One region of the Novosphingobium gossypii genome, then DNA from elsewhere that is predicted to be linked to it. Evidence: predicted binding sites of a transcription regulator. Region 1 holds the regulator's gene; each other region holds the start of a gene.

Region 1 (7,947 bases):
GACGTCTGCGGAACCGGCGGTGATGGGTTCCACACCCTCAACGTCTCCACCGCCGTGTCGCTCGTGGTCGCGGCTGCGGGCGTGCCGGTCGCCAAGCACGGCAACCGCGCCGCCAGTTCCAAGGCCGGCGCCGCCGACACGCTGGAAGCACTGGGCCTCGACCTTGATCGCGCCGTGGAGACTGCGGAATCCACCTTGTCGGAAATCGGCATCGGCTTCCTTTTCGCCGCACGTCACCATCCGGCGATGGGCCGCCTCATGCCGCTGCGCAAGTCGCTGGGTCGGCGCACCATCTTCAACCTGATGGGGCCACTTGCCAACCCGGCCCGCGTTTCACGCCAGCTCGTCGGCATCGCCCGGCCTGCCTACGTGCCGATCTATGCCGAGGCGCTGATGCGGCTGGGCACCGAACATTCGATGGTGATCTCGGGCGACGAAGGGCTGGACGAACTGAGCCTTGCCGGCGGCAACGAAGTGGCGGATATCAGGGGTACCGAACTTTCCATGGGCCGCATCACCCCGCAGGCTGTCGGTCTGCCGGTGGCGTCCGTGGAAGCCATTCGTGGCGGCGACCCCGCCTACAATGCCGCTGCGTTGAATAGTCTGCTGCTGGGCGAACCTGGCGCTTATCGCGACGCCGTGCTCCTCAACGCAGCCGGTGCACTGATGGTGGCGGGCGAAGTCGAAACCTGGGAAGAAGGCGTCGAGGAAGCCGCCGAAACCATCGACAAGGGTCTTGCCAAGGGCCTGCTCGACTGCTGGATCGCGGCTACCCGCGCGTAAAGAGGAAGCGATGTCCGACAAGCTCACCGAGATCTGCAATACCAAGCGCCAGGAAGTCGCTGCGCGCAAGGCAGCTGCAACGCTGGACGATCTCGACGCCCGCGCCGCCACCCAGACCGCGCCCCGTGGTTTTGAGGCGGCCCTTCGCGCAAACGCTGCCAGCGGCTACGCACTGATCGCGGAAATCAAGAAAGCTTCGCCATCCAAGGGATTGATTCGCGAAGATTTTCGTCCTGCCAATCATGCCATTGCCTATGAGCGCGGCGGCGCGGCTTGCCTCTCGGTGCTGACTGACGCGCCCTATTTCCAGGGCCATGAAGACTACCTGATCGAAGCGCGCGCCGCCTGTACGCTTCCCGTTATCCGCAAGGATTTCATGGTCGATCCATGGCAGGTGGCCGAAGCCCGTGCGATCGGCGCCGACGCCATCCTCATCATCGTGGCCGCTTTGGACGATGGCCTCATGGCAGAACTTGAGGCTGCAGCACATGAGCGCGGCATGGACTGTCTTGTCGAAGTTCATGATGAACATGAGATGGAACGTGCAAGCGCCTTGAAATCCAGACTTATCGGTGTGAACAACCGAAACCTGAAGCTCTTCGCTACCGACATTGGCACCACCGAGCGGTTAGCTCCCCTGGCACCAGCGGGAACCCTGCTCGTCAGCGAAAGCGGCATCAACAGCCACGCTGACCTCCAACGCCTGTCGGCCTGCGGCGCCCGAACCTTTCTTGTCGGCGAAAGCCTGATGCGTCAGCCCGATGTGGAGGCGGCCACTCGATCGCTACTGACCGGCAACTGATAGGACTGTGGCAATGGCCAATTCATTGACCCATATCGACGCGCAAGGGATCGCCCGCATGGTCGACGTGGGCGGAAAAGCCGAAACGGCGCGGGTCGCCGTCGCTTCGGGTCGGATTGTCATGCAGCCTGAGACACTGGCCGCCATCCGCGAAGGGAACGCGCCCAAAGGCGACGTGCTGGGCCCGGCGCGCATTGCAGGTATTATGGCCGCCAAGCGCACTGCAGACCTCATCCCAATGTGCCATCCCCTTACGCTCGATGCCGTGAACATAGACTTCATCTTCGAGCAGGACGCTGTTCGCGCGGTGGCCACCGCTTCGCTGACGGGACGCACTGGAGTGGAAATGGAAGCAATGTCAGCCGTTTCCATCGCGCTCCTCACAATCTACGACATGGCCAAGGCGTTGGACAAAGGCATGGCCATCACGCAGATCGCTCTGATGGAAAAGCGCGGTGGCAAGTCCGGTCACTGGAAGGCCGAGGGTTGGCAAGGGTGACCACTGGTCCCCTTACGCTTGAAGAGGCCCAGGCCCGTCTGCTTGCATTTGCAGAGCCGCTGCCGATCGAACATGTAGACGTGGAGAACGCGATCGGGCGCTACCTTGCGGAACCGCTTCGCGCCCGCCGGACTAACCCGGCTGTCGATCTTTCCGCGATGGACGGCTATGCCATGGTGTCAGGCGACGTAGCCGGACCTTGGCAGATCATCGGCGAAAGCGCGGCCGGGCATCCGTTTACTGGTAGCATCACAGCCGGGCAGACCGTGCGCATCTCCACCGGCGCAATCCTCCCTGAAGGCGCGGCTGGAATCATCCTGCAGGAAGACGTCATGCGCACGGGCGATCGTGTCGCGCTCTCCGGCGATGCACCTCAGCCAGAAGACAAGCACGTGCGCCGTCGCGGAATGGATTTCGCCGCCAGCACGGAAATCCTGCCCGTCGGCGCGCGGATCGGCTCGGCTCAGGCAGCGCTTGCGCTGGCAGGCGGCCACCGTCACCTTCCTGTCCGGCGTATGGCCCGTGTCACCATCATCGACAGCGGTGACGAACTCTCCGCCGATCCCGAGAACTGCGCGCCCGGCCATATTCCCGCGACCAACGGGGTGATGCTGACAGCCATGGCGCGGACCCTCCCGGTCGATGCACGGCGGATCGGACCCGTAAAAGACACGCTAGCGTCGATCACGCAGGCGCTTGAAGCATCCGGCGACGCAGATCTTATCGTTACCAGCGGCGGCGCGTCGGTGGGAGACCACGACCTGATCCGCCCGGCACTTGAACGATGGGGTGCGCGGATGGATTTCTGGCGCGTGGCGATCAAACCGGGCAAGCCCATCCTGGTGGCGACGCGAGAAGTCGCCGGACGGCGCCAAATCATTCTCGGCCTGCCCGGCAACCCGGTCTCCAGCTACGTCACGGGACATCTGTTTCTGCTGCCGCTCCTGCGGGCATTGTCGGGGGCTGCTCAGCCATTGCCCCTCCGGATCGTGACACGGCTGGGTGCCCCGATCAGGGCAGCCGGCAAGCGCCGCGAGTTCCTGCGGGGTAGCTGGAACGGGCGCGAAGTGATCGCTCATCCTCTTCAGGATAGCGGCGCGCTGTCACCGCTTGCTTATTGCAACGCTCTGATAGACCGACACGCTCACGCAACCGCTGCCGAAATTGGCACGGAAGTGGAGATATTCCTGCTCGAAAACGGCTGTGGCGGATGAAAAACGCGAATTTGGTTGCTTGATTGTTCCCGCAATGTTCACTACGAGAACAAAAAGGTCAGGAAGGTCCTGATCCGGCGGCGAAGAAAAGGCAGCGACAATGTTGACGCGCAAGCAGCACGAATTGCTCCGGTTCATCCAGACCCGGCTGGAAGAAAGCGGCATATCGCCCAGCTTTGAAGAGATGAAGGAAGCTCTCGACCTCAAGTCGAAATCCGGCGTCCATCGCCTGATATCCGCGCTGGAAGAACGCGGCTTCATTCGCCGCCTGCCCAATCGCGCGCGGGCTTTGGAAGTGCTGCGGCAGCCTGACGACACTAGCGTCAAGACGCCCAAGGCTGCAGCTGCGAACGGCAACGATAACGCTTTGGCAGGCACTGTCGCAGCGCCGAGCATCCGACCAGTGGTTCCCGCCAACGACGTCATCGAAATTCCCCTGCACGGTCGCATTGCTGCTGGTGTTCCGATCGAAGCGCTGGAAGGGCAGTCTACCCTTCCCGTTCCTGCGGCGCTGCTCGGGTCCGGAGAACATTATGCTCTGGAAGTATCAGGGGATTCGATGGTCGAGGCCGGCATTCTTGATGGCGATTTCGCGCTTGTGAAACGTACCAATTCCGCACGGGATGGGGAGATCGTGGTCGCGTTGGTGCGCGGAGAGGAAGCGACGCTGAAATACCTGCGGCGTGAAGCAGGTATGGTCCGTCTGGATCCCGCCAATGCCGCTTACGAGCCCCAGATCTACGGCCCGGACGAGGTCGAGGTGCAGGGCAAGCTGGCGGGCCTGCTGCGCCGTTATCACTGAGAAGCGCTTTTCAGTCCGCACCGGGATTGAGCTGCACATCGGTATGGAGGCCATCGATTACGCGGGAGAGATGGACGGAGCTCAACTCTTCGTGGAGGGATGACTTACCTCGCCTCCTTTTTTACGGCTTCCGACATCCTCTGCCGGTGGCGTTTACTCCTTGATGTGAGGAGCAGCCCAGTAGCCTGATCACGGTGCACGATCGCCATCTTGGGGCGTTTTCCCGCCTACCTTGTTCGTCCTGGATTCATTGACGGAAGATGGGTTTGTGCCGGTAAATGGGCGACGATTTCGCGAAGGTGGTTCCCGCCGCCAGTCATGTTCGCCCTGAGTTTCTGTCACGGTGACGATCCGATGGCTCGAAAGATACAGCGCCAGCCCGCCCGTGCGTCCAAGGCTGTCGCGATCGGCTTTCAGCCAGCGCGGATGGCAGCTGCGCGGCAGCCATCGGTCTGAAATCACAATGTCGCTGCGTTCACAAGATGCCGCCAGTCCGCGTTCCGGAACCGCATCACGACCTCGTGAAATGAGCAGCCGCCAAGCCTTGTCAGCACGCATGACGGTGAGCATACAGAAATCGCGATTGCACAGCGCGCCCGGCCATTTCTCTATAGATGTGGGAGCACCGTCCATACCGGCCAGTTCGATGAGATTGTCCCTCGCATATCCTTCACCGCCGTCGCGGAGCAGGAACAGCTTCTCCCCTCCGTTTTCGACTATGCCGACATGGCGACCATCGCCCGATATCAGGACATCCGCCGGGGGCGCCATCGCCAGCAAGGCCGCTCCTGTTGTCGCAGCGATCAGGCCCAGCCAGCGGATACGGCCGGTCCACAAGCCCAGCCACAATCCTCCGGCAACGAACAACAGGAACGCGCCAGCTCCCGTTCCGGGGAGCACTTTGACGGCACCTGGGCGGGAGGCGAACCAATGTGCAAGATCGGTTAGCAGATCGATGGAAAGCCCTGCCAACCACCAGAAGGGCGCGCCCAAACCAACGACGTCGAACATCAGGGCAAGTGCCAGAAGCGGCATGACGATGAAGGTCGAGAGCGGGATTGCCAGCACATTGGCCAAGGCGCCATAAACGCCCGCGCGATGGAAATGGTATAAGCCGATCGGCATCAGGGCAAGGTCGATCACAGCTCCTGTGACCAGCAGCATCCCAAGATGCCTCAGTGCCCGCCCGCCCAGTGATTCGTCCCGCGGGCCAAGGAACCGCCGCACCGGTTCGGCAGTGCTTATGGCAACAAGTGCAAGCACGGCACCGAAGCTCATCTGAAAGCTGGGCCCCATTACCGCTTCGGGCCACAACAACATGACGCAGAACGCCGCCGTGGCCAGCATCCGCAACGACAGCGGCTCTCGGCCGAGGGCCAAAGCGGCCAGCACCAGCAGAGAGCCGATGCAGGATCGCACCGTCGGCACTTCGCTGCCCGACAGCAGCGTGTAGGCAACGCCGGCTAGCGCTCCCGCTCCGGCGGCGATCACCGGCAGCCGGAAGCGCAGCGCCACCCATGGAAACAACACCAGCAGCCGGACTACAACGACGTATACGGCACCGACCATCGCGCTGACGTGCAATCCACTGATCGAAAGCAGATGCGCCAGCCCCGAATCGCGCATCGCCGCCGCGTCCGCTTTGGATATGCCGCCCCGGTCCCCTGTCACGAAGGCCGCCGCTATGCCGCCAGCCTCCGGACCGATGCGGGTCTGGATGTGGGCAGTCAAACTGCGACGCAGGCCGCTGAGCACCCCCTCGTCTGCACCGCGCCCTTCGATCATGCGCACTTCGCCGATTGCCGATCCGGTGGCGGCAATCCCGTTGAACCATGCCGTTCGAGCGAAATCATACGCGCCGGGAAGCATAGGCGGCGCCGGCGGCATCAATCGCGCTCGAAATTCGACCACGTCACCGTCGTGAATGGCCGCCGCAGCGCCTGCTCCCGGGACATTCACTCGAACCTTGATGGTTCTCCCGCCTCCTGGCTCGTGCATCGCCACCGTGAGGCGGTCCCGTTCGAGCGCCGGCTGCGGCTCCACACCCAGAACCCGCCCTCTGAAAACGCCCGATAACGGCCGCTCGATCGCCGGCTCGCCCACCAGTTCCGACCTGGTCCAGATGACAAGGCAGCCTGCTCCGACAAGGAGTGGCAACACTACCAGCGCCCGCGCTATGTGCGGGTATGCCTCCAAGCGTGGAAACCACGCATGCGCGATTGCAAAAACAACAACAAGGGACGCGCACAAACCCGCCCACCACGCAGCGGAAGGCAGCACAAACCAAGTAATTATGCCGGTTGCAAACGCCACCGCCACCCATGGACCCTGCTCGAAACCAGCTTGCGAAAGAAATCGCTCGACGACCGCCAAAAGCCTCGACAAGAGGCGTTGGGCGGTCCATGGCCCATGCTGCAATGCAGCGGCTCCGGATGCTTCCGGGGGCTGAATTTCGGAAATTGCGGCGTGGGTCCCCATAGCCGCCAATAGGCAGGAAGGTCGGGAAGATGGCAAGCGGCAGTGCATCGGGCGAAGCGATTGGCAGCGAGGGCGCTGCGCCCCGGCCCGTCGTCACGCGCTTTGCTCCCTCGCCCACCGGCTACCTGCATATCGGCGGCGCGCGCACCGCGCTGTTCAACTGGCTCTTCGCGCGTCATCACGGCGGCAAGTACCTGCTCCGCATCGAAGACACCGACCGTGCCCGCTCCACCGATTCCGCGATCGATGCGATCTTTGACGGGCTGTCATGGCTCGGCCTGGACGGCGATGAAGCGCCGGTCTTCCAGTTCGCCCGGTCCGACCGCCATGCACAGGTCGCTGCCCAACTGTTGGAAAACGGCCATGCCTATCGCTGCTACCTGACGCAGGAAGAACTGGCCGAACGCCGCCAGAAAGCGCAGGAAGAACGCCGCCCGTTCCGCATCGACAGCGAATGGCGCGATGCCGATCCCGCGACCTGGCCGGCCGACCGTTCGTGGGTCGTGCGTGTCAAGGCACCACGTGAAGGCGAGACGACCATCGACGACCTCGTCCAGGGCACGGTCACCGTGCAGAACGAAGAGATCGACGACTTCGTTATTCTGCGTAGCGACGGCACGCCGACATACATGCTGGCCGTGGTGGTTGACGACAACGACATGGGCGTGACGCACGTCCTGCGCGGTGACGATCACCTCAACAATGCGTTCCGCCAGTTGGTCATCACCCATGGCATGGGCTGGGACGTGCCGGTCTACGGTCACGTTCCGCTGATCCACGGCTCTGACGGTGCCAAGCTGTCCAAGCGCCACGGCGCGCTGGGTGTGGACGCCTATCGCGATGAGATGGGCCTGCTGCCGGAAGCGGTGTTCAACTACCTGCTGCGGCTGGGCTGGGGCCACGGCGATGAGGAAATCATCAGCCGCGAGCAGGCCATCGAATGGTTCGACATGGTCGACGTGGGCAAGAGCCCTTCGCGCTTCGACCTTGCCAAGCTTCAGAATCTCAACGGGCACTACGTGCGCGAAGCCGACGATGTGCGGCTGGCCGGCCTTGTCGAAGCGCGCCTGACTGGCGTTAATGGCGACATCTCGGCAGACCAGGGGGCCGACCTGCTGGTTCGCGCCATGCCCGTGCTCAAGGTCCGTGCCAAGGACCTCAACGAACTTGCAGAAGGCGCGGCCTTCCTGTTTGCCCAGCGCCCGCTTGCCATGAGCGAGAAGGCGCTGGCCCTCCTGACCGTCGAGGGGCGTGAGCGCCTTGCGGCGATTCACGAGCGCCTGTCCGGCCAGGCCGACTGGACACTCGAGGCATTGGAAGCCAACCTGAAGGCAATGGCCGAGACCCTGGGATTGGGGCTCGGCAAGCT
Region 2 (7,947 bases), on a different contig from region 1:
GACGGCTTTCTGCGGGGCGCAGCAGTCAGCCCGGCATGCCGTCCCGATTTCATGGGCCGAGGCTCGCAGGCTCCGTTCGAGCCTGATGATCTCAATAGCGGCGCGACCTGTAAGTTCCAGGATCGATTATTTTTATCATATCTGGAAGCCACACGCGGTCGAACAAGATGACGGGGCTACGGAGCATTGATCGAAGGCCGCGAATGCCGCCAGCTATCCAGCCGATCACATGCGCGCGATTACCGGACGGGCAGCTTTCTGCATTTTTCCGAACGTAACCCGACATTCCGGAATCGGCCCATCGTGCAGTTCTTGGAACGATGGGCAAGACCAGAAGAATGGCGTTATTGATGTGGGGCTGTCAGTCCCAGCAAGGTTTTCGAATGTCGATCCTCTCTCAGATGCTGGCGTTTACCTCGTCGCTGCGGATTAGCGGTGCCGCTCACGTGCGCTGATCGGGATGAATGCCGGCTCACCGTAGCCCGTATAGATATCGCTCATAAGCCAAGTTCGTTCAGGCTCGCGTTCTTCCTCGGAAACGGCTCTCCACCAGAACCGCATTTCAGCGTTCCAGCGATAGCCACGCGACTTCAAGCGATCCTTGGCGTCAAAAGGCGCATCGATGGCATTCACTTGATAGGTCATCATCTGCGAGCATGTGACGAGGTGAGAGAGGATCGTTTCACCATCGGGCGCGGAATGGGAAAGCAGGTAGATCAAGGCGAGAATATCATTCTCGGCCCGGTGACCCTCGTAGAACCAACCGCATTGCGAAACGAGATGAGCGAGCGCCCGGCCGTCGAAGCCCAATTCCAGCCAGTCCAGTTCGGCCATTGAGCACGCCCAAGGCTGGCCTGCGATTGCCGGAAGCCGGCGGTCAACGAAGGGCCGGTCAAACGCGGCATTGTGTGCGACAATGATGTCGGCCGAGGAAAGAATTTCCACCGCTGCAGCCTCATCGATCGCTTGTCCCGCCAGATCACCGGCTGTCAGACCGGTGAGCTTGGTTATCTTCGGATCTAGTGGGATACCAAGATCCTCGCGCCACACGCGCGGAAGGCCCACCTGAGTAACGCGCCCTCGCTCGTCGAACCGGAACCGCTGGACGGCAAGTTCGATGATTCGATCGACCTCGCGATCTAACCCCGTCGTTTCCACATCAATAGCCACACCGATCCGGCTGCCCTGCCCAGGATCGGCTTGATGAAAGGCAGCCACCGGGCGAAGCTTTCGCAGCACTTTGAAGTCAGGATGACCGTCCAATTCGGCGATCATCTTCTCATGGAGCTCAGTCACTGCGACACCTGTCCGACAAGCTCGTTCCTCACGCAGCATCGATGACACGAAACACAGTGCCCTTGCCGGCATCCCGGACAAGATCAACTCTCTTACCGTCCCAGTGGTAATCAAGATGGCGCCCTTGAAGGGGGTGCGAAGCGCAGTCAGGGTGAAATAGCGCTACGCATTCACCTCCGGGATGCCGGACGCTGGGATAGGCGATTCCATCCGAACCGGCGTTCCTAAGATTAGTCGCTAGATGCTGGGCTACAGAGTAATCCTTCGGATCTAAGGCAGCACTTGAGCTTTCACCTCGCAAGTCATGGAGATCGGCATGAACCGCCAGGATGATCTCCCGAAATTGCGATGTCCATCCCGCTGGCTCAGCGGTCTTGGCCATGAAGCGTGCGTGATGGTGGATCGTCTCGAACAGGGCGGTTTCATAACTGCGTGCGACGTAGAGCACGCCATAATGCCCGGCCGAGAAGCGGCTCGGCCGATCCGAGCTGACATGGGTGAACGAGGCCATGAGGTAGGAAGCTCCGGGTCCGCCGACCCTACGCTCGGGCGAAACAAGGTCGATGTTACCGATCGTTGCCATAATACGCGGGTTTGTCTTTTGCTCGGCCGACAGAAGAAGAGGCCAATCCGCAGGATCCGCTATGTCCTCGAAGAGGTCTATCGGAGGAAAGACGCTGCGAATGATCCTGACCGCGCCCGCCCACTCGACCTTGCTGACCCGGGGCATGCCCTCCATGGTCACCAGCCGCCGCGCTCCGAATCGAGATAACGCCGAACCCGCATGATATCGGTGAGTTCTCCGCCGAGCATCACCTGCAGCGCGCTGGCTCCGTCAAACGCGACGTTGGTAGCCTTGACCCAGTCATAACCGCGCTGAGGTTCCTGGAAGATGATCCTCAACGCCTTGTGAATTCCCATAAGGTTGGACAGCCGCGCCAGTCCATCGCGTGAGATACGTCCGGGCCCTTCAGCCTTCCAGCGACGAAAGGTGCGCAACGGCATGTCTGTCAGCACTGCCGCCTGCTCGTCCGTTATGCCCCAGCGAGAAAACAGATTGAGTGCCGCACGGAAGAGCGCACCACCTTCTTCTTGCGTGATTGGCTCGGGCCGGAACGGCGTGGGAGCCGTGTCGATTGCTTGCAGCAGCGTCATCCAATCCTCCTTATGGCCAGATATAGCCTTACCACTGCCAAATGGCAACCACGAGCCAGCGGTATCCTGCAAAGCTTACGCGCTGAACCGGGGCGGACGATCTCGGCGCCGTCCTGCAGCTTACAAGGATGGTCGGACAATTACTGCGCCATGAGGACACGTTCATCCCAATGTGCACCTCGATGATAGGCTGCACGAACACTGTTCCGCTCTGACCGACGGGTAGGGTCCACACCGTCGATCACGGTCAGTGCCAGAACAGGAGAAGGAGCAGAATGACCGGCAGCGGAATGCCGAGCAACTACAGAACAATTCCCTTACCCATATCGCCTTTCCGGTTCGAACGATTACCGCTACCATTCAGAAACGAAACAAACTGGCTCCAGTTACCGGAACTGCGGCCTGTGTGTGGTCGATAATCGCCGTTCGGACTTTGCAAGCCCGTCCCGGTGTGCACAGAACAAGGCGGCAATAATCACGAATCGGATTGCCATGGCTGCGGCGGATCCTCCGATTGCTGCATGCCAGTTGCTGTGCCGCTCGGCCGTCGCCATAGGCCGGAGGATGGATGACAGTATTTCCGCAACCATTCTGCGCGTGCTCGAGCGAGCGCCGCAATGGATCCGGCACGATCTCGAAGCAAAGGACGACGCCATCCGCGCGCGCGCCGAAGAGACGCTGGCCGCCATGATCGCCAATGCGCTGCAGACGGGAACAAGCGCTTCGCCTGAGGCTTGAAGAGGCTCGTCTAACGGGAGTTTCCTAATGCGCCGCCGGACGTTGTTTCCCATCGTTCTGGTAGCCGGCGTTCTGGTTGCCGGCTTCCATGTCGGCCCTGCGGCCACCGATGCCGTCCCCGTGCCACAGCCGCTCAAGTCTGCCGAGCGCATTACCTGCGCGGCCAACCGACATTTTCTGCTGCGGACGGACGCCGAGCGAGCACAGATTCAGATCGGCAACCGGCGTCTTGAACTGCAGCGCGCACCCTCGGCGATCAGCCAGCGATATCGCAGCGAGGAGGCGACCTTGATGCTCGATGGGGAATTCATCGCCTTCGTTCCCAAAGGCGATGCGGGGTGGACGGATTGCCGCCATGCCAGGATCGCACCGGCATCGATACCCAAGGGGTGAACCATGCAATCGGGGCTCGCGCCACGTTGCGGATAGGTGATCGCGCCTGACAGGACTGATCGTCCCCGAGCCTCCCCGCCCGGAGTTCCGGGCGGCAACCTCGCATATCGCCTCCCCTTGCGCCCCTGACGATCGTAGCAGTGGCACAGCATCTGAAACCCTTGGAAAACACGCTCGCGCGCCCGGTCTATCGACGGGGCGAGCCGATCCCCGAGCTGCTCGTCGGACAAGCTCGCGAGCCGCGCCAGACGGAACACCTCGCGGTGCGGTTCTGGCGGCGACCATTAGGGCAGCGGATCCGACGCTTCACCGTATCGTCGATCTCGGCGAAGACGCCCTTCAGGGTCAGTTCCCGAAGGCGCTGGTCGAGCCTGTAGTGATACCGGATCATGCCCGGCCATCCCTTGATGCAAGGGGCTCGGACGGGAGGAGCTCGCATGCCAAGAGATAGTCCGCACCCTTGCTGGCCGCGCTGGCAGCCCGAAAGATCGCCTTTTCATCCGCCCGCATCGCCTCCAGCCATGCACCGATGTAATCCGAATGCCGCACCGTAGGCTGGATTCCGAGCGAAGCGCAGGTAAAGGCCGCCGTCATCTCGGCTGCCAGTTCCTCCGTCGCATAGGCCATCGAACCGAAGCGCCCGGACTGGTCGCGTTCCAGTCGTCCTCGGCCGCCAGCCCAATGCCCGAGTTCGTGCAGCGCCGTGCGATACCAGTTAATCGGATCATGAAAGAGCGCCTGCGGCGGCACCTGCACGTAGTCCTCGTCAGGAGCATAGAAGGCCCTGTCGCCCCCGATCCGGAAATCCGCGCCAGTCGCGGTGATGATGCTGTCCGCCGCTGCAACCGCCATGACGGGATCGGGCACGGCGGATGGACCTTCGAGCCCCTTGGGCAGGCCTTCGCACTGATCGAAGTTGAAGACGATGAAGCGCTTGAGGAAGGCCACCGTGCGTGCCTCGCGACCCTCGCCCTGCGCCTTGGCTGCCTCATCCTTCGGGGTGAAGCGATCCGCATAGCAGACGACGGTTCCCTTCTCGCCGCGCCGCACGTTCCCGCCCACCCCTGCCGCCTGTTTGTAGGTGAGCCAGCGTTGCGAACCGAACCCGCCACCGATGCCCGCTGCCCACAGGATGAGCACGTTGATCCCGGAATAGGCCCGTCCGGTCACGGCGTTGGCAGGCATCATGCACGGGCATGTCGCAGCATCCCACGGCTGCACCCATGGCAAACGGCCCTCTTCCAGCTCGGCAATGATCCGCGCGGTTACCTCACCGTAGAGGCTCTGACGTTCGACCTTCATCTTCTCGCTCCTTCCTCAACCGCCATTGACCGGCGCCAGGGTGGCGGGGGGCGGCAGGAGCGAACCGGAAGCCCCGCCGGCTGATGGCGGGCTGCACCCTCGGCGGGACCCGGTTGCGCGAGCGCAATAGGGTGGCGAAGGGTCGGAACGGAGTGGAGAACCCGGGAACAAAGTGGACGGGTTGCGGCCCGTCGAGGCGGGGCTACAGGGCAGCGACGCCCCCCGCCACACAGGAGCCGTCAAGGCTCAACGCCGCCGCGCGCCCGCGAGGCGACCGCCAGCGGGGTGCAACGCAGCCCGCCCCGCCAGCGATCGTTACGGCTGTGCCGACGAGACGCCGAAGGTGGCTCGGTTGAGCGTCAGTGAAATAGAGCGCGGTCGCGCCTCGCCGCGGGGCGGTATTACCCGCTCACGTTCCCGTCAGAAGCGTGATGACGATCAGCTGGACAGATCAGTGCTTGAAGCAATGCTCACGATGCCAGCTTAGAAAACTGGGATGCGGCCGGTCAGCAATGTGTACAGGGCAAAGCGCAGCGCCGGTGCGATTGATCAGACCCCGGATCGCGTCGCCGTCATTGGCCTGACGGCTGACGAGAACCTCAAGGTCATCGGCAAGGCTGATGAGACCGCGATCAAACATCCAGTGCACGGTCCCCGACAGGGCCAGCCCGTTGCTGACGACGTCGGGACCGCCCTTTTCAACGGGGCGGATATGAGCCGCCTCAACCTCGGCCCTGCCACCGCCATTGATGAGCTTGAGCCCTGTGATGGCGCAGCGCGCGTCATAGGCGGTCACGACCCGGCGCCGAAACAGACGGTCGCGCACCAGGCGCGAACCCAGATAGGCGACGCGATCCCGCTCGACCTCATGGATGAATGGCACGCGCTCTTCTTGCAAAACGTGAGCGCCCGATGCGTCAGGTGCGGCTCCTACCCTGGGCAGGAAGTCCGCTTCCTCGGCAATGCCGAGATCGATGATGCGATTGAAGTCCTGATCGGAGAGCGGACGCACGGCAGACTGGGCGCGGCCTGAAATCCTGCCCGCCTCGTTCAGGACCCCGCGCTCGACGATGCCGAGGGGCCCGTTGAAAGGGACCGCGTTGACGAAATCGAGGTAGGAACCCGGCTCGATCAGCGCCAAATACATGCTTGGTGCAGACGGATCGGGCACGACCCGACCCACTTTCGCTACTGCGAAGTAGCCCTTCGAGAACCGGATTTTGCTTGGCTCATAATAGATGATCCAGTCACCAATGCAGGCGCTCACACGGCTCAGGTATTGCGGGGGAAACTGATATCGCTCCGCCGGGCTGTCGTCATAGATCGAGTCCGAGCGATGGATGAAGACGCCTTTGGCCATCGCTCGGCGATACCTGGATGCGGCGAAAGAGGAAACTTTTGTCTTTCATCGCTCGACCTTGTCTGCAGTGCAGTGGCCTCGCCAGGCGCCGTGCTTTGGCAACTGCCCGCAGTCGATGCCGTTGGATCAGAGCTTTTAGGGGCCTAAACCACGGGCCGCGTCATCTGCGTCTATCGCTCGATGCGTCAAGCTCCCTGACTTACAGAGCGCCCGCCCTTTGCCCGCATTCTGCCCCCGCTTTGCCTACATCCTGAAGGGCGGCCCTGTGTTGCGGGCGGAAGTGGCCATCAGGGAGGTAACAAATCCTCTGAGTGGATCTGTTCCTGTCGGAGGATATGTTACACGGCACCTGAGATACCTCTCATCTACAGCCGCCTGGCTCAGACTATCGAAAGTGCCCGGCGAAACAGTCCGATCGCGGCTTCGGTCGCTCGGGCTGCAAGGACAGGGTCGTAGCGATGGCCTTCGTCCCGCATGAAAGCATGCGCTGCGTTAAATTCGAGCCACTCGTAATGCGCGCCGACAGTCTCCAGTTGCTCTCTGATCTTTTGGCGGCCCTCGAAAGGAATGTGCGGGTCCTGCCGGCCCCACACGAAAAGCGCCTCGCCCTTCATGTCCCCCAATCGGGCAAAGGTATCATCATTGCGGCCCGCCCCAAGCGTCCCGCTGTGAATGTCGGTAGCATAGAAGCACGCTGCCGCCTTCACGCGCACATCGAATGCGGCGCGCAACGCCAGATGCCCACCAAGGCATTTGCCTACTGTGCCAAGGCTGCCCGTGCTCGCAGGGTGAGATGCAAGGTAGTCGAGCCCGAGCTGGGCATCCCGATCGAAGGCGGCTACGGTTTTGGTTACCTTGAGAGCGTTCCCCCGGCCGGTCCCTTCGGCGGTATAGGAAAGGCAACTGCCGGCAGGCTCGAACTCATGGTACACTTCAGGCACGCCACGAGGAAACCATGACCTGCAAGGGTGGCCGCGATTCGGCGGATCGGTCCTGTGACCTGGTAGATCTCCGAGAAGAACATCAACGCGGGAAAGCGGCCCTCCACCGCCGGAACAGATGCATACGCATTGCCCCGCCACCACCATCGCTGGTCGGGATATCAGTGAATTCATCGGATAACGACGATCGGCGGAAATCCGCCATTTTCCTATTTTTTGCCGGGAAAACGTCAGTTAAACTGCTCAATAACTTAGCGAATGGTTGGGAAACAGATGGAGCCTGTATGACCGACGTCGAATTGCTCCGCAGCACAACAGACGATGACGTCGCCGCGGCCGTTTGAAACGCTGGTGAGGCATTTCCCATCATTGACCCAGCGTACTAAATCCCGGCGAAATCTCGGCGCAGCACCCCGAGCGAAGCGGCAGCGAACTGGCGCATGATGCGATGCCAGTACGGCCCGGCGCGCTCCCGCGGCTGCCATTCGTCATCCGGGTCGGTACTCGACTGCGTCATCCACATGGCCTCGGCCATCTGTTCGATCAGCGCTTCCTCGTCGTTCGCGGTGCAGATGCGGCAGGTCATCGCGGGCGGTCCTGGAAGATGCTCTGTATCGGCGCCGGGCCGCGCACCTGCAGCTTATCGAATCGCGCGACTATGACGGCGACGGCCTGCGCTTGGGCGCGCTGGGCTTTGCCCTGGTCTTCCACCAGCATGTCGCGCTGCACCGATCGCGCGATCCGCTGGACGCCGCGCACAAT
Region 3 (7,947 bases), on a different contig from region 1:
CTGTCCAAGCGTTCCCTGTCCCCCGAACGCGTCGCCGCGTCGGTGGAGGAGGGGATGGCCTGGCGCAAGTACCGGCAGGACATGCGCCGCGCCGAAGAGGAACTGACGCACCGCTCGCTCCACGATCCGCTGACCGACCTGCCCAACCGCACCCTGTTTGCAGACCGCCTTTCCCAGGCCTGCGCGCGGGCGCGGCGCAGCGGCGACCCCTTCGCGGTGGTGATGATCGACCTCGACCGGTTCAAGGACATCAACGACAGCCTGGGCCATGCGGCGGGCGATGCGGTGCTCGTTACCATCGGGCGGCGGATGCGCGAACACTTGCGCGAAGTGGACACCACAGCGCGGCTAGGCGGGGACGAGTTTGCAGTGCTGCTGCAGAACGTGGACAGCGACGAATCCGCACTGGCCGTCGCGGTCAAGCTGACCGAATTGATCGAACAGCCCATCGTCCATGACGGGCGGCTGCTCTATGTCGGCGCGTCGATGGGCGTCGCGCTGTGCCCGCAGCTGGGCTATTCGCCGGACGGGCTGATGGAGGCCGCCGACGAGGCCATGTACGAGGCCAAGCGCGGAACCGACAAGGCCGTAATCGCGCGCGGCGAACAGCGCCGTCCTACGCGGACCGACGAGCGCACGCTGCTGCACGACATAGAGGATGCGATGGGCGCGCGGGCCTTCAATTGGCACTGGCAGCCCAAGGTCGACATGGCATCGGGGCAGGTGCTGGGGTTCGAGGCGCTGGTGCGCTGGACCCATCCCGACAACGGCCCGGTCCCCGCCGATGCTCTCATCGAGACGGTCGAACAGTCGCACCTGCTGGAAGATTTCACCTACCTGACGCTCGACACCGTGCTGGAGCAGTATTCGCGGCTGGAGCGCGGGCTGGACGGTGCGGGCATCTCCATCAACGTCTCGGCGCGCATGCTGGAGCGACCGGGCTTCGTCGGCCATGTCGTCGAATCCATCCGCAAGCACGGGGTCGATCCCGCGCACGTCGTGCTGGAGCTGACCGAGACCGCGCTGATCGCGCATCCCTCGCAGGCCAAGCGCGTGATCGAGCAACTGCACGACAACGGCGTCTCGCTTTCCATTGACGATTTCGGCGCGGGGTTCACCTCGTTCGGGTACTTGCGCGAGTTCGCCGTGCGAGAGATCAAGATCGACCGCTCCTACATCTCGCGCTTCACCGAGAGCCGGTTCGACCAGTCGCTGGTGACCTCGCTTGTGGTGCTGTGCGACTGCCTTGGCATCCCGCTGGTGGCCGAGGGCGTGGAAGACCCCGAAACGCAGGCGATGCTGGTGGCGATGGGCTGCACTTGCGGACAGGGCTACGGTATCTGCCGCCCGATGCCCTACGAGGACGTAAGCGGCTGGATGGCGGGCTGGAACGCGGAGCAGGGGGAGCGGCGGCTGCGGGCTTGAGGGCCGGAATACAAAGTTCAGGTGCTGCAGAACCGTTGGCGTTCCACGGGGATAGCGTGATCGTTCGTCAGAACCCCGATTGGGTGCAGAGGCGCTCAAGCTGCTGCACTTTGGGGTGATCGGCTCCGTACTGTCGTCGGAAGATCGGCCGGTTGGCACAAGCCCGCCTCTGGAATTCGCGGGTACCGGGACGAACGGCTTTGTTCCCGGACTGCTTCTCACGAATCCTTTTCGCCTGCCCTTCCGCCACGGAACGGGCGAATATGCCGTCGGCTGTCTGGCCTGGCGTGATGACCGGGGCGATGTCCTGAGCCGCAGTCGGCAAGGGCGACAGGAGCATCAGGGCAAGAAGGACACGGCGAGGCATGGGGTTCTCCTGGCTTTGGGCGGCACCGTACCACCTCGACGGACCATTCCAATGACATCACCTTCAGCCGTGTCAGCCATCTGGTAGATGGTGGATGTCCAAGGCCTCCCTTGCTTCCGCCGCAAGGCTCCCCACATAGGCCAGAACCTTGCGCCCGATGGCTTCAAGCCCTCTTGAAGCGTGCGAACAAATCTGGAACATACCGCCTCCATGAGTCTCTCCCACATCACCGTGCGCGGCGCGCGCGAGCACAACCTCAAGGGCTTCGACATCGCGCTTCCGCGGGAGAAGCTGATCGTCATCACCGGCTTGTCCGGTTCGGGCAAGTCCAGCCTCGCCTTCGACACGATCTACGCCGAAGGGCAGCGCCGCTACGTGGAATCGCTGAGCGCCTATGCGCGCCAGTTTCTGGAGATGATGCAGAAGCCGAACGTCGAACATATCGACGGGCTCAGCCCCGCCATCTCGATCGAGCAGAAGACCACCAGCCGCAACCCGCGCTCCACCGTGGCGACGGTGACGGAAATCTGGGACTACATGCGTCTGCTGTGGGCGCGCGTGGGCGTGCCCTATTCCCCTGCCACCGGCCTTCCGATCGAGGCGCAGACCGTGTCTAACATGGTCGATCGGGTGATGGCGCTGCCCGAAGGGACGCGCCTCTACCTGCTGGCGCCGGTCGTGCGCGGTCGCAAGGGCGAGTACCGCAAGGAGCTGGCCGAGTGGCAGAAGGCGGGCTACACCCGCGTGCGCATCGACGGCGAATTCTACCCGATCGAGGACGCGCCCACACTCGACAAGAAGTTCAAGCACGACATCGAAGTCGTGGTAGACCGCATCGCTGTGAAGGACGGCATCCAGACCCGTCTGGCAGACAGCTTCGAACAGGCGCTCAAGCTGGCCGAGGGGCTTGCCTACGCGGACATGGCGGACGGCAACGTCCCCGGTCGCGAGGAAGAGGAGCAGGGCAGGAACCTCAAGGGTGCCGGCCTTCCCGCCAATCGCATCGTCTTCTCGGAAAAGTTCGCCTGCCCCGTCAGCGGCTTCACCATCGAGGAGATCGAGCCGCGCCTGTTTTCGTTCAACGCCCCGCAGGGTGCGTGCCCGGCCTGCGACGGTCTGGGTGAAAAGCTGCTGTTCGACCCGCAGCTAGTCGTTCCCAACGAACATCTGACGCTCAAGCAGGGCGCCATCGTGCCCTGGGCCAAGTCGAATCCGCCCAGCCCCTATTACATGCAGGTGCTTTCCAGCCTGGCCGCCCATTTCGGCTTCGCCCTGACCACCCCGTGGGACGAACTGCCCGGCGAGATCAAGCTGGTGATCCTCTACGGCACCGGCGGCAAGGCCGTGCCGCTCACCTTCAAGGACGGGCGCAAGGAATACACCGTCAACAAGGCGTTCGAGGGGGTCATAGGCAACCTCAACCGCCGCATGCTCCAGACCGACAGCGCCTTCATGCGCGAGGAGCTGAGCAAGTATCAGACCGCGCAGCCGTGCGAGACCTGCGACGGGAAGCGTCTCAAGCCAGAGGCGCTCTCGGTCAAGGTCGGCGGCAGCGACATCGCGGATGCCGCGCGCCTGTCGGTAGCGGACGGGTTCAAGTGGTTCGGGGAACTGGAAGGCAGGCTGACCAACCAGCAGCGCCAGATCGCGCAGGCCATCCTCAAGGAAATCAATGAGCGGCTGGGCTTCCTCAACAACGTCGGGCTGGATTACCTCAACCTCGACCGCACCAGTGGCACGCTTTCGGGCGGCGAAAGCCAGCGCATCCGGCTGGCCAGCCAGATCGGGTCGGGCCTTTCCGGCGTGCTCTATGTGCTGGACGAACCCAGCATCGGCCTGCACCAGCGCGACAACGACATGCTGCTGGAGACCCTCAAGCGCCTGCGCGATCTCGGCAATACCGTCATCGTGGTTGAACATGACGAAGACGCCATCCGCACCGCCGATTATCTGGTGGACCTCGGGCCCGGCGCGGGCGTGCATGGCGGCGAAGTCGTGGCCGAAGGCACGCTCAAGCAGGTGCTCAAGAGCAAAAACAGCCTGACCGCGCAGTACCTCAACGGCACCCGCCGGATCGAGGTGCCGACGACGCGCCGCAAGGGCAACGGCCACTTCGTAACCGTGGAGAACGCGCGCGCCAACAACCTGACCGGCGTGACCGCGAAGTTCCCGCTGGGCACGTTCTGCTGCGTGACCGGCGTGTCCGGCTCGGGCAAGTCGTCGCTGACCATCGACACGCTGCAGGCAGGCGCCAGCCGCCAGCTGAATGGCGCGCGTGTGATCGCCGGCGCGCACGACAGGATCACCGGGCTCGAAAAATGCGACAAGGTGATCGAGATCGACCAGTCGCCGATCGGTCGCACCCCGCGTTCAAACCCGGCCACCTACACCGGTGCCTTCACCCAGATCCGCGACTGGTTCGCCGGCCTGCCGGAATCGCAGGCCCGCGGCTACAAGCCGGGCCGTTTCAGCTTCAACGTCAAGGGCGGGCGCTGCGAAGCGTGCCAGGGCGACGGCCTCATCAAGATCGAGATGCACTTCCTGCCCGATGTCTACGTGACGTGCGAGGAATGCCACGGCAAGCGCTACAACCGCGAAACGCTGGAGGTGAAGTTCAAGGGGCTGTCCATCGCCGACGTGCTCGACATGACGATCGAGGACGCGGAAGAGTTCTTCAAGGCCGTGCCGCCCATCCGCGACAGAATGCACATGCTGAACGAAGTGGGCCTTGGCTACGTCAAGGTCGGCCAGCAGGCGACGACGCTTTCGGGTGGCGAGGCCCAGCGCGTGAAACTGGCCAAGGAGCTCGCCCGCCGCTCCACCGGGCAGACGCTCTACATCCTCGACGAACCCACCACCGGGCTGCATTTCGAGGACGTGCGCAAACTGCTGGAAGTGCTGCACCGACTGGTCGATCAGGGCAATTCGGTGGTTGTTATCGAACACAACCTCGACGTCATCAAAACCGCCGACTGGATCATCGACATGGGGCCGGAGGGCGGCGTTCGCGGCGGCCAGATCGTGGCGGAAGGCACGCCCGAGGAAGTGGTGCAGGCACCAGGCAGCTTTACAGGTCAGTACCTGAAGCCACTGCTGAGCAGCTGGGCCAAGTAAACAGCGCATTTCCTGCCGAGCGGGCGGGTTAGGCGGATCGGTAGGAGGTAAGGAGAAACGCGAGGGCGCCACCCTCGCGCTTCCGCGACTGGCCCTCGTTAGGATGCTACGGGGGCAAGGGATTTAAGCAGTTCGTCGACGGCGGCGCACGGATCGACAAAACTGCGCAGGGTCCGGGAACGCAACCGGCCTGCCGCTGTTATCGTGAATGAAGGCCGGCGCGGCGCTTCCCCCACCCCCTCCCTGCCGCGCCGGCCGACCTTCTCTCAAGCTCAGATTTTGGCGCGGGCATCGCTGGATGAGCGAATGTTCGTGGTTCAGGCTGATGTTCTGTTCAGGCTGATGTTCTGTTCAGGCTGATCTTGGCGAGCCCCCAGAACAATCCAGTCTCAGTCGCCGAGGACGGCCAGTTCCACCTTGCCGCTGCCCATGCGGGTGATGCCGAGTTCATCGGCGGCAGCGTCGGACAGGTCGATCACGCGGTTGCCGTGGAAGGGGCCGCGATCGTTGATGGTGACGACGACCGATTCGCCGTTGCGCGGGTTCGTCACCTGCACCTGCGTACCGAACGGCAGGGTGCGGTGCGCGGCGGTCATGGCGTCGGGCGCATAGCGCTCGCCGCTGGCAGTGCGGGCGCCCTTGAGGTGGCGGCCATAGAAGCTGGCGACGCCGCCGGCGATCGGGGTGACGTCGATATCGCTGGCGGCATCGACGGCGGAAGTGATGCCAGCGGGAACTTCTGCGGCGGCGACGGCGTTGACGCCAGCAACTGCAGGAACAAGTGCAGCGGGAAGAACCGGAGCTTCAGCTTGTGCAGGGCCTGCAAAGGGCAGGACCACAGCGGCGCAAAGCGCCATCAGGCTGGCAGAACGGCTGATCCCACGTACTTGCAAAACTTACCCCGCTTCGTCGTTGACGATGCCGGGAGTCCTAACTTCGCGAGTTCCCCAAGGCCATAGACTCAAAAGCGGCCCGTCGCGCTTTGGCAACGGGCCGCCGGACTCTGTTAACGCTGTGGAAAGATCAGCGTCTTGTTCAGCGAGTGTCGCGCTGTGCCAGCAGGCGCAGGCGAAGGGCGTTGAGCTTGATGAAGCCCGCTGCATCCTTCTGATCGTAGGCGCCGGCATCGTCCTCGAACGTCACGTGGCGTTCGGAATACAGCGAATCGGCGCTCTTGCGACCAACGACCGATGCCGAACCCTTGTAGAGCTTGAGGCGGACGGTACCGTTTACGCGATCCTGCGAGTGGTCAATCGCGGCCTGCAGCATTTCGCGCTCAGGCGCGAACCAGAAGCCGTTGTAGATCAGTTCCGCGTACTTCGGCATCAGCTCGTCCTTGAGGTGAGCGGCACCGCGATCCAGCGTGATCTGCTCGATCCCGCGGTGAGCGCGGGCGTAGATCTCGCCACCCGGGGTCTCGTACATGCCGCGCGACTTCATGCCGACGAAGCGGTTTTCCACCAGGTCGAGGCGGCCGATACCATGCTTGCGGCCAAGGTCGTTGAGTGCCGTGAGCAGGGCAGCGGGGCTCATCGCCACGCCGTTGAGGGCCACGCCGTCACCCTTCTCGAAGTCGACGGTGATGTATTCGGGCGCGTCCGGCGCGTCTTCCGGGTTGACGGTGCGCGAATAGACGTAATCCGGCGTCTCGTCCCACGGGTTCTCCAGCACCTTGCCCTCGGACGAGGTGTGCAGGAGGTTGGCGTCGGTGGAGAAGGGGCTTTCGCCGCGCTTGTCCTTGGGGACGGGGATCTGGTGCTGTTCGGCCCAGGCGATCAGCGCGGTGCGGCTGGTCAGATCCCATTCGCGCCAGGGTGCGATGACCTTGATGTTCGGGTCGAGCGCATAGGCCGACAGTTCGAAGCGGACCTGGTCGTTGCCCTTGCCGGTGGCGCCGTGGGCGACCGCATCGGCACCCGTTTCATGCGCGATCTCGATCAGGCGCTTGGAAATCAGCGGGCGGGCGATCGACGTGCCCAGCAGATAGTCGCCCTCGTAGCGGGCATTGGCGCGCATCATCGGGAAGACGAAATCGCGCACGAATTCCTCGCGCAGGTCGTCGATGTAGATGTTCTCGTCCGGCAGGCCCATCAGCTTGGCCTTGGCGCGTGCGGGTTCCAGTTCCTCGCCCTGGCCGAGGTCGGCGGTGAAGGTCACCACTTCGCAGTTGTAGGTGACCTGGAGCCACTTGAGGATGACGCTGGTGTCAAGGCCGCCGGAATAGGCGAGGACGACCTTCTTGATGCTGTCGGACATGGGCACGGCTTTCGCGAGAGAGGCGTTGGAAGTTCGGGCGCGCGGCTAGCAGGTGCGCCCGAATTTCGCAACTTGGTATCAGGCGTCCAGCAGCGCGCGCTCCCCATCCGCGATGTAGTCGCGGGTGAGGGGCAGCGCGTGGCGGCTGCGGGTATACTGAATCTGGTAGTTGCACATGCCGCCGCTTTCGAAGGCGGCGGTGGCGCCCGACAGGTAGAAGATCCACATGCGATAGAAGCGCTCGTCATACAGGGCGACGATGGCGTCCATGTTGGCGACGCAGCGCTTGTACCATTCGCGCAGGGTCTTGGCGTAGTGGAGGCGCAGGTTCTCCACGTCGGTCGCGATCAGGCGGACCTTTTCGCTGGCTTCCACCGTCTCGCTAAGCGCGGGGATGTAGCCGCCGGGGAAGATGTATTTGCGGGTGAAGGCGTCGGTGGAGCCCGGCCCGCCCATGCGCCCGATGGTGTGGAGGAGCATCACACCCTCGTCATCGAGCAGAGTGGCGCAGTCGCGGAAGAAGCGGTCGAACTGGGCCTGGCCGACATGCTCGAACATACCGACCGAGACGATGCGTTCGAACTTGTCGCCACGCGCGGCAAGGTCGCGGTAGTCGATCAGTTCGAAGTCGATGCGTCCTGCCACGCCCGCTTCCACCGCGCGTTCGCGGGCAAGGGCGAGCTGTTCCTCGCTCAGGGTGATGCCCTTGACCGACACGTCGAAATGCTTGGCAAGATAGATCGCCATGCCGCCCCAGCCGCAGCCGATGTCGAGTACCTTCTGCC
Region 4 (7,947 bases), on a different contig from region 1:
CGCGCATGTCGGCCCGGCAGAGCGGCTGATCGTCCTGCGATCGTTCGGCAAGTTCTTCGGTCTGGCCGGGCTGCGGCTGGGCTTCGTCATCGCCCCGCCCGCGGTGACGGCAGCGCTGCGCGGGCTGCTCGGCAGCTGGCCGGTCCATGCCGCCGCCCTCGATCTTGGCCGCGCCGCCTATGCTGACGCCGGATGGATCGCACGCACGCGCGCCGACCTACCGCTTCGTGCAGAAGCGATGGACCGGGTGCTGACGCGCCATGGCCTTGCCCCTCAAGGCGCCTGTCCGCTGTTTCGCTACCTTGCGGATTGCGACGCGGCGGGGCTGTTCGCCCGGCTGGCACATGCGCGCATCCTCACCCGACCTTTCGCCGAAAGGCCACGCACCCTGCGCCTCGGCATCCCCGCCGATCCCGCCGCGCTGGCCCGGCTGGACATAGCTTTGGACAAGGCGCTGGCCGATGGCTGAGCCTGTCGCCCTTGCCGCCTTGACGCTGGAGGCTGCGCTGGGCTGGCCCACGCGGCTGCACGCCGTGACCGGGCATCCCGTGGGCCTGTTCGCCCGCATGATCCGCAGCTGCGAACGCCGCCTCAACCGAGGCCCAGCCGCACCTGCCCCCCGCCGCCGTGTGGCCGGAGCCATCGCCATGGCGCTGCTGCTGCTGCCCGTCGTCTCCGTGACGGCGGCAATGCAGGCGGTGGTCCATGCGCTGGCGGGAGCATGGAGCTGGCCGATCCTTGCACTGCTGGCCTGGCCCGCCATCGCCGCGCGCAGTCTGGACGACCATGTGCGCCCGATCCGCGATGCGCTGATGCGCGGCGATCTTGCCGAAAGCCGCCGCTCGGTGGGCATGATCGTGGGACGCGACACCGCGCGGCTGGACACGCCCGGCATAGCCCGGGCCGCGATCGAAAGCCTTGCGGAAAGCTTCTGCGACGGCGTCGTCGCACCGCTGTTCTGGCTGGTGCTGCTGGGCCTGCCGGGCGTCTGGGCGCTGAAGGCGATCAACACCGCAGACAGCCTGATCGGCCACCGGGAAGAGCCCTTCGGCCCTTACGGCTGGGCCGCCGCCCGGCTGGATGACGCGGTCATGCTGATCCCGGCGCGGCTGTCCGGTCTGCTGCTGTGCGTGGCCGGAGGAGGTGGCTGGAAAGTCATGGCCCGCGACCATGCCCGCCATGCGTCACCCAACGCGGGTTGGCCCGAAGCGGCGATGGCCGGGGCGCTGGGCGTCCGGCTGGCAGGACCGGTCGCTTACGACGGCCTGCTTGCCGCCAAGCCCTGGATCGGCGAAGAGGGCCGCGATGCGGATGCCCGCGGTCTCGACCGGGCGCTGACGATCTACCGGCGCGCCTGCGTCATCCTGGGAATCATGGCGATGGGGGTGGCATGGCTGGCCTGATGCTGCAGGGGACCGGCTCGGACGTCGGCAAGTCGGTGCTGGTCGCCGGATTGTGCCGCGCCGCTGCCAATCGCGGGCTGCGCGTGCTGCCCTTCAAGCCGCAGAACATGTCCAACAACGCCGCCGTCACGCCCGAAGGCGGCGAGATCGGCCGGGCACAGGCACTTCAGGCGCTGGCCGCGCGCGTGCCGCTGCACGTCGACATGAACCCGGTGCTGCTGAAACCGCAGGCCGATCGCACATCGCAGCTGATCGTCCACGGGCAGGTTCGCAGCACGCTTGGCGCCGCCAATTTCCGCGAAGCGCGCCGTCCGCTGCTGGGCGAAGTGCTGGAAAGCTATCGCCGGCTGGAGGCCCAGTGCGATCTGGTGATCATCGAGGGGGCAGGCTCTCCGGCGGAAATCAACCTGCGTGCGGGCGACATCGCCAACATGGGCTTTGCGCGCGCCGCGAATGTGCCCGTGGTGCTGGCGGGCGACATCGACCGGGGCGGGGTGATCGCCGCCATCGTCGGCACCCGCGCGGTCATCGATCCCGAAGACGCGGCGATGATACGCGGCTTCATCATCAACAAATTCCGCGGCGATCCTGCGCTCTTCACCGACGGCTATGCGGCGATAGAGCGCCTGTCAGGCTGGCGCGGTTTCGGCGTGCTCCCATGGCAACCGGCGGTGGCGCGCCTGCCCAGCGAAGACGCGGTGGTGCTGGAACGCGGCATCCGCCCCGGCGCGGGCAAGCTGCTGGTCGCCTGTCCGATCCTGCCGCGCATCGCCAACTTCGACGACCTCGATCCCCTGAAGCAGGAAAGCTGCGTGGAAGTGGCGATGGTCCCGCCCGGAACGCCCATACCTGCCGAAGCGGCGCTCATCGTCCTGCCCGGATCGAAGGCCACCATCGCCGACATGACGTTCCTGCGCGAACAGGGCTGGGACATAGACGTACTGGCGCACCACCGTCGTGGCGGGGCGGTGCTGGGGATCTGCGGAGGATACCAGATGCTGGGCCGCACCATCGCCGACCCGGACGGCATCGAGGGCCCGCCGGGCGCGGTTGCGGGGCTGGGCCTGCTCGACGTGGAAACCGTGCTGGACGCGCGCAAGACGCTGGCGCACGTCAGCGGCACCGCACTGGGCGGCGCCTTCACCGGCTACGAGATGCACATGGGCGTGACACGCGGGGCTGACGCCGCGCGGCCCTTCGCCCGGCTGGACGGGGATCGGGCCGATGGCGCGACGAACGCGGACAGCTCGGTCATGGGTACGTACTGCCACGGATTGTTCGCCCGCCCCGGCCTGCGCGCGGCCCTGCTGTCTCAGCTTGGCACGCTGTCGGACGGGCGCGATCATGGTGCCGACGTCGATGCGGCGCTGGACGAACTGGCTGCCGCGATGGAGAATCACCTCGACATCGACGGTCTGCTGGCGCTGGCAGGCGGGGAGATGGTGCCATGACCCCTACACTGCTGGTGCTGGGCGGGGCACGTTCGGGCAAGAGCCGGTATGCACAGGGCCGGATCGAAGCGCTGCCGGTCGGATCGAGCGGGCGGCTAGCCTATCTGGCCACCGCGCAGGCGTTCGATGCCGAGATGGCCGAGCGCATCGCTCTCCACCGCGACGACCGCGGCCCGCGCTGGATCACCGTGGAGGAACCCGTCGACTTGGCCGCCGCCATCTGCCGGGCCGCGTCCGATGCCGATGCCGTGCTGATCGACTGCCTGACCTTGTGGCTGTCCAACCTGATGCTGGCAGATCGCGATCTGGACGGCCCTATCGCCGACCTTCGCGCCGTGCTGGCCGCTCCGCCCTGCCCGCTGGTGTTGGTGTCCAACGAGGTGGGGCTCGGCATAGTCCCGGATAACGCGCTGGCACGGCGCTTTCGCGACGAAGCCGGGCGGCTGAACCAAGCAGTGGCGGCGACGGTGGACGAAGTGCAGTTCCTGGCCGCCGGTCTACCGCTGAAACTAAAATGACGCGTCAGGCGGGAATCGCCAGCCGCTCTTCATCGGGATTACGGCGATACCCGGCTTCCCATGCAGCGCGCTGCCGGGGACTTGCGTAAGGGTTGCTGGAAATCGGGATACCCGCCTGCGCGGCCTTGATACCCCAGAAATGCGCGCGATGTTCGTTGGACAATGCAAAAATCCGCTTTGATGGAATGTCCTGGCTCGAACGTCCCTGCAAAGGCGCATGATCCTGCCTGAACGGCGAGCAGGGCCCGAAAAGCGACGAACCGCAATCGCACAATGCCGCGCGGCTACGGCACGTGCGGGGAGAAATCAGCGCTTGAATGGAGATGATGGTGCACCCGACAGGATTCGAACCTGTGGCCTCTGCCTTCGGAGGGCAGCGCTCTATCCAGCTGAGCTACGGGTGCAACAAGAGGGCGGTTAGCAGACGATAGCGGGTGTTGCCAGCGGCAAATTCCTTTCCGACGACAAGCCTTGCCAGTTCCTGATATGTTCCTATTATGCCGCGCATGGCCGAAGCCGATTCTCTCATCCTCAATCACACTGCCCTGGGCGTCGCCCGTGGCATATCGCGGCTTTTCGCGCGCAACGGGATCTGGTGCATGCCGGAAATGCCGCTGCGCTGCGGGCGCCGGGCCGACCTGATGGGGGTGGATGCCAAGGGGCATGTCATCATCGTCGAGATCAAGGTGGCCCGCGCCGATCTGCTCGGCGATGGCAAGTGGACCGATTATCTGGACTATTGCGACAGGTTCTATTGGGGCCTTTCGCCAGCGCTGGACCGTTCTCCACTGGAAACGCAGGCGTTCCTGCCGGATACCTGCGGGGTCATCGTGGCAGACGGGTACGATGCGGAGATCCTGCGCCCGGCGCCGTTGCGGCAACTGGCCGCCGCGCGCCGCAAGGTGGAGACGGAGCGGCTTGCCCGCGCCTCTTTGCGGCGGCTGGTGACGCTGAACGATCCCCATACACTGCAATGGGGCGAAGAGGGGTGAACACGGTTCGCGGCAATTTTCTTGCGCTTTGCCGTAATGCACACTAAATGGCTCATCAGCAACCGGCGTGCGAGGTCTTCCTTGCCGCAATCCGAGAGCAGCGTGAGGCCGCGGCATTCAGCCAAGGCCGGCCCGGACTGGCGGTTGCGACCAACCAAGCTTCCTTCCTCACGCAGGGTCGCCACAACGACACCTCGCTGTGCGCGCGCCTTTATCAAAAGCCATGCGCGCCCCGCACTTTTGAAAGTGACGCATGTCCTATTTTTCCGAACTTGGCCTCGCCGAGCCGATTCTCCGTGCTCTGACCGCCAAGGGCTATACCGATCCATCGCCGATCCAGCGGAAGGCGATCCCTTCGCTGCTCGAAGGCCGTGACCTGCTGGGCATCGCCCAGACCGGCACCGGCAAGACCGCCGCGTTCTCGCTGCCGTCGCTGCACCGCCTGGCCAACGACCCCAAGCCCCGCCAGAACGCGGGCTGCCGCATGCTGGTGCTGTCGCCGACGCGCGAACTTGCCGCGCAGATCGCCGAGAACATGCGCGGGTACGCGAAGTTCCTGAACCTGACGGTGCAGTGCATCTTCGGCGGCGTGCCCGTGGGCAAGCAGGCCCGTGCGCTGGAGCGTGGCGTCGACATCCTCGTCGCCACGCCGGGCCGCCTGCTCGACCTGATCGACCAGCGCGCGCTGACGCTCAAGCATGTCGAAATCTTCGTCCTCGACGAAGCGGACCAGATGATGGACCTGGGCTTCATCGTGCCGCTGAAGCGCGTTGCCGCGCTGCTGCCCAAGACGCGCCAGAGCCTGTTCTTCTCGGCCACCATGCCGCAGGCGATCGCCGATCTGGGCCGCCAGTTCATCAACGACCCGGTCAAGGTCGAGGTCGCTCCGCAGTCGACCACGGCAGAGCGCGTCGAACAGTTCGCCACCCACATCAACCAGGCCGAAAAGCAGGCGCTGCTGACGCTCAGCCTGCGCGCCGGCCTGGCGCCCGACGCTGAAGAGAAGGCGTCGCACGGCGCCATCGACCGTGCGCTGGTGTTCACACGCACCAAGCATGGCGCGGACCGCGTGGTGCGCCACCTCGTCGCTGCGGGCATCCCGGCCGCCGCGATCCACGGCAACAAGAGTCAGGCCCAGCGCACCGCCGCGCTCGGCGGCTTCCGTCAGGGCACCGTGCGCGTACTCGTCGCCACCGACATCGCGGCGCGCGGCATCGACGTTTCGGGCGTTTCGCACGTCTACAACTTCGAGATCCCGAACGTCGCGGAGCAGTACGTCCACCGCATCGGCCGCACGGCGCGCGCCGGGGCCACCGGCGTCGCGATCAGCTACGTCGCGCCGGACGAAAAGCCGTATATCCGCGACATCGAGCGTCTGACCCGCGTGAAGCTGGACCCGCTGGCGCTGCCGGAAGACTTCCAAAACCAGGCCGCGCGCCTGCCTGCGCCCTCGCGCAAGGTGGAGCAGCCGCAAGGTGAACGTCGCCAGGGCGGCGGCGGCGGTGGTAGTCGCAGCGGCGGCAACGGCAACCGTAACGGCCAGCGCAGCGGCGGCCAGCGTGGCGATCGTCCTCAGGGCGAACGCAGCCGCGACGGCCAGCGCGGCGAACGCGCTCCCGGCGAGGAGGGCGCAGAGCGCAAGCGTCGCTTCCGTCCGCGCGGTCCCAAGGGACTGGGCGCGCACAAGGGCGCCGTGAAGCGCGCCGGGTAAGCTGAGGAAAAGGGATGATCCGGGGCCATCGCCCCGATCCCCGTGGGCATAGGGCGCGCAAAGCCGCAGCCACCGTTCATCCCTTTTCACTTCCCCTTGCGGTCCTGAACGCATAAGTCCCGCGCCCATGGCGCTGGACGCTCCTCTATTCGCGATACTCGCCTCCGCCGTCGCCATGACGGCGATCGTCGGCGTCCGCTATCTCGTCACATCCGGACTGTTCGCGTGGATCACCACGCGAGTGCGGCCCGGCCATTATCGCGGGCTGGACGGGCAGATGAGGCGGGAGATCGCGTGGTCGCTGGCCTCTGCCGCGATCTACGGCATTCCCGCAGGCGTCGTCGCCTGGGGCTGGCGCACGCATGGGTGGACGCAGATCTACACCGACGTGCATGACCGGCCCCTGTGGTGGATGCCGGTTTCCGTTCTGGTCTACCTGCTGCTGCACGATACGTGGTTCTACTGGACCCATCGCTGGATGCACGAGCCGCGCGTGTTTCGTATCGCCCATGCCGTCCATCACGCCAGCCGCCCGCCGACGGCGTGGGCGGCCATGAGCTTTCACCCCATTGAGGCCGTGACCGGCGCTGTCGTAATTCCCGCACTGGTGTTCTTCGTGCCGATCCACGTCGGCGCGCTGGGCGTGGTGCTGACGATCATGACGGTGATGGGCATCACCAACCACATGGGCTGGGAAATGTTTCCCCGCGCGCTGGTGCATTCGCCTCTGGGCCGCTGGCTGATCACGGCCAGCCACCACCAGCGGCATCACGAGAGTTATCGATGCAATTACGGCCTGTACTTTCGGCATTGGGATCATCTGTGCGGCACCGATGCGGGACTTTCGCGCTCGTTTTCACCTCGCTGAGCCAAGTGTTCGCGCCAGGGGCACTGGCTGCCCCGCCCCCGCCGGGCACTGACGTTTCGGTGTCGGTCACCGGAATGCGGTCGACCAAAGGGCAGGTGCTGGCCTGCCTGACCACCCGTGCCGACGCTTTTCCCGATTGTGCCAAGGATCCGCAAGCCCGCAAGCTGACGGTCCCCGCTGCGGAGAACCTGCGGCTGGACTTCGGGGGGGTTCCCGATGGCCGCTATGCCGTGTCGCTAATCCATGACGAGAACGGCAACGGCAAGCTGGACACTCGGCTTATCATCCCGCGCGAAGGCTATGGCTTTTCCCGGGATGCCGCAGTGCGGATGGGACCGCCCAGCTTCAAGAGCGCCGCCTTCGATGTGGGCGCAGAGGCCGTCCACCTGACGATCCGCATGCGCTATCTGCTGTGACATCTGCTGTGATAGGGGCTGCGGGCCAACCAACAGGCGCAACTTAATCCTTAATACACGATGTTGCGCCAGAACCGCCTTTCTACCCAGGGGGCGAATCGGGATTCGGCATGGACACTTTGCGCAGCGAGTTTGACGGGCAGGACGATGGCGGGCCCGAAGACGCCCGAGCCGCCCCGCCCCCGCGCAAGCCGGCCAACGACGAACGCCGCATGCAGGTGCGCGCCTATAATTTCTGGGCGAGCCTGCTGGGCGAAAAGACCTTCCCCGACATCGCCGATCTTGACCCTGCCAACCTGCCGGACTTCGGCCCCCGCAGCGTGCTGCTGGATTTCGGCACGGGGCGGGACGACGCGATCACCGACCCCGCCATCGCCTATGTCGGCGCCACGCTGGCGCAGGAATGCGGCGCGAACGGCCCGATCCAGCGACTGGCGGACGTGCCCGGCGGCTCGCTGCTGTCGCGCATCACCGACCACTACATGCAGATCCTGGCGAACGAGGCGCCCATCGGGTTCGAGGCGGAGTACCTCAACCCGCGCGGCATGACGGTGCTTTATCGCGGCATCCTGATGCCGTTTTCGCGCG

What was found. Region 1 encodes LexA, which represses DNA repair genes until DNA is damaged. Its sites were predicted from a motif close to GTTCCNCNCTTGTTCT; they were not measured.
Positions count from the first base shown of each region.
Region 2: a site for LexA is predicted at 2,909-2,924, ahead of GGR40_RS21085 (DUF6771 family protein). Genes of this name have one in related genera too.
Region 3: a site for LexA is predicted at 1,976-1,991, ahead of uvrA (excinuclease ABC subunit UvrA). Genes of this name have one in related genera too.
Region 4: a site for LexA is predicted at 3,850-3,865, ahead of GGR40_RS09400 (MmcB family DNA repair protein). Genes of this name have one in related genera too.

Region 1 covers NZ_JBNPXM010000001.1:678,254-686,200, forward strand. The annotation lists gene trpD (anthranilate phosphoribosyltransferase) at 1-783, shown strand, start outside; gene trpC (indole-3-glycerol phosphate synthase TrpC) at 794-1,585, shown strand; gene moaC (cyclic pyranopterin monophosphate synthase MoaC) at 1,599-2,084, shown strand; gene GGR40_RS03595 (molybdopterin molybdotransferase MoeA) at 2,081-3,298, shown strand; gene lexA (transcriptional repressor LexA) at 3,399-4,100, shown strand; gene GGR40_RS03605 (ComEC/Rec2 family competence protein) at 4,290-6,626, opposite strand; gene gltX (glutamate--tRNA ligase) at 6,608-7,947, shown strand, end outside.
Region 2 covers NZ_JBNPXM010000018.1:30,729-38,675, forward strand. The annotation lists gene GGR40_RS21070 (3'-5' exonuclease) at 430-1,296, opposite strand; gene GGR40_RS21075 (RES family NAD+ phosphorylase) at 1,325-2,035, opposite strand; gene GGR40_RS21080 (MbcA/ParS/Xre antitoxin family protein) at 2,038-2,451, opposite strand; gene GGR40_RS21085 (DUF6771 family protein) at 2,944-3,189, shown strand; gene GGR40_RS21090 (hypothetical protein) at 3,217-3,582, shown strand; gene GGR40_RS21095 (hypothetical protein) at 3,744-3,959, shown strand; gene GGR40_RS21100 (ArdC family protein) at 3,970-4,884, opposite strand; gene GGR40_RS21105 (HNH endonuclease) at 5,336-6,244, opposite strand; gene GGR40_RS21110 (dienelactone hydrolase family protein) at 6,625-7,185, opposite strand; gene GGR40_RS21115 (hypothetical protein) at 7,568-7,771, opposite strand; gene GGR40_RS21120 (hypothetical protein) at 7,768-7,947, opposite strand, start outside.
Region 3 covers NZ_JBNPXM010000011.1:12,779-20,725, reverse strand. The annotation lists gene GGR40_RS17390 (putative bifunctional diguanylate cyclase/phosphodiesterase) at 1-1,425, shown strand, start outside; gene uvrA (excinuclease ABC subunit UvrA) at 2,003-4,906, shown strand; gene GGR40_RS17380 (septal ring lytic transglycosylase RlpA family protein) at 5,296-5,763, opposite strand; gene GGR40_RS17375 (argininosuccinate synthase) at 5,942-7,162, opposite strand; gene GGR40_RS17370 (class I SAM-dependent methyltransferase) at 7,241-7,947, opposite strand, start outside.
Region 4 covers NZ_JBNPXM010000003.1:374,146-382,092, reverse strand. The annotation lists gene GGR40_RS09430 (aminotransferase class I/II-fold pyridoxal phosphate-dependent enzyme) at 1-469, shown strand, start outside; gene cbiB (adenosylcobinamide-phosphate synthase CbiB) at 462-1,403, shown strand; gene GGR40_RS09420 (cobyric acid synthase) at 1,391-2,854, shown strand; gene cobU (bifunctional adenosylcobinamide kinase/adenosylcobinamide-phosphate guanylyltransferase) at 2,851-3,372, shown strand; gene GGR40_RS09410 (ribosome modulation factor) at 3,377-3,535, opposite strand; tRNA gene GGR40_RS09405 (tRNA-Arg) at 3,700-3,776, opposite strand; gene GGR40_RS09400 (MmcB family DNA repair protein) at 3,879-4,364, shown strand; gene GGR40_RS09395 (DEAD/DEAH box helicase) at 4,618-6,075, shown strand; gene GGR40_RS09390 (sterol desaturase family protein) at 6,203-6,943, shown strand; gene GGR40_RS09385 (DUF2141 domain-containing protein) at 6,949-7,359, shown strand; gene GGR40_RS09380 (PAS domain-containing protein) at 7,470-7,947, shown strand, end outside.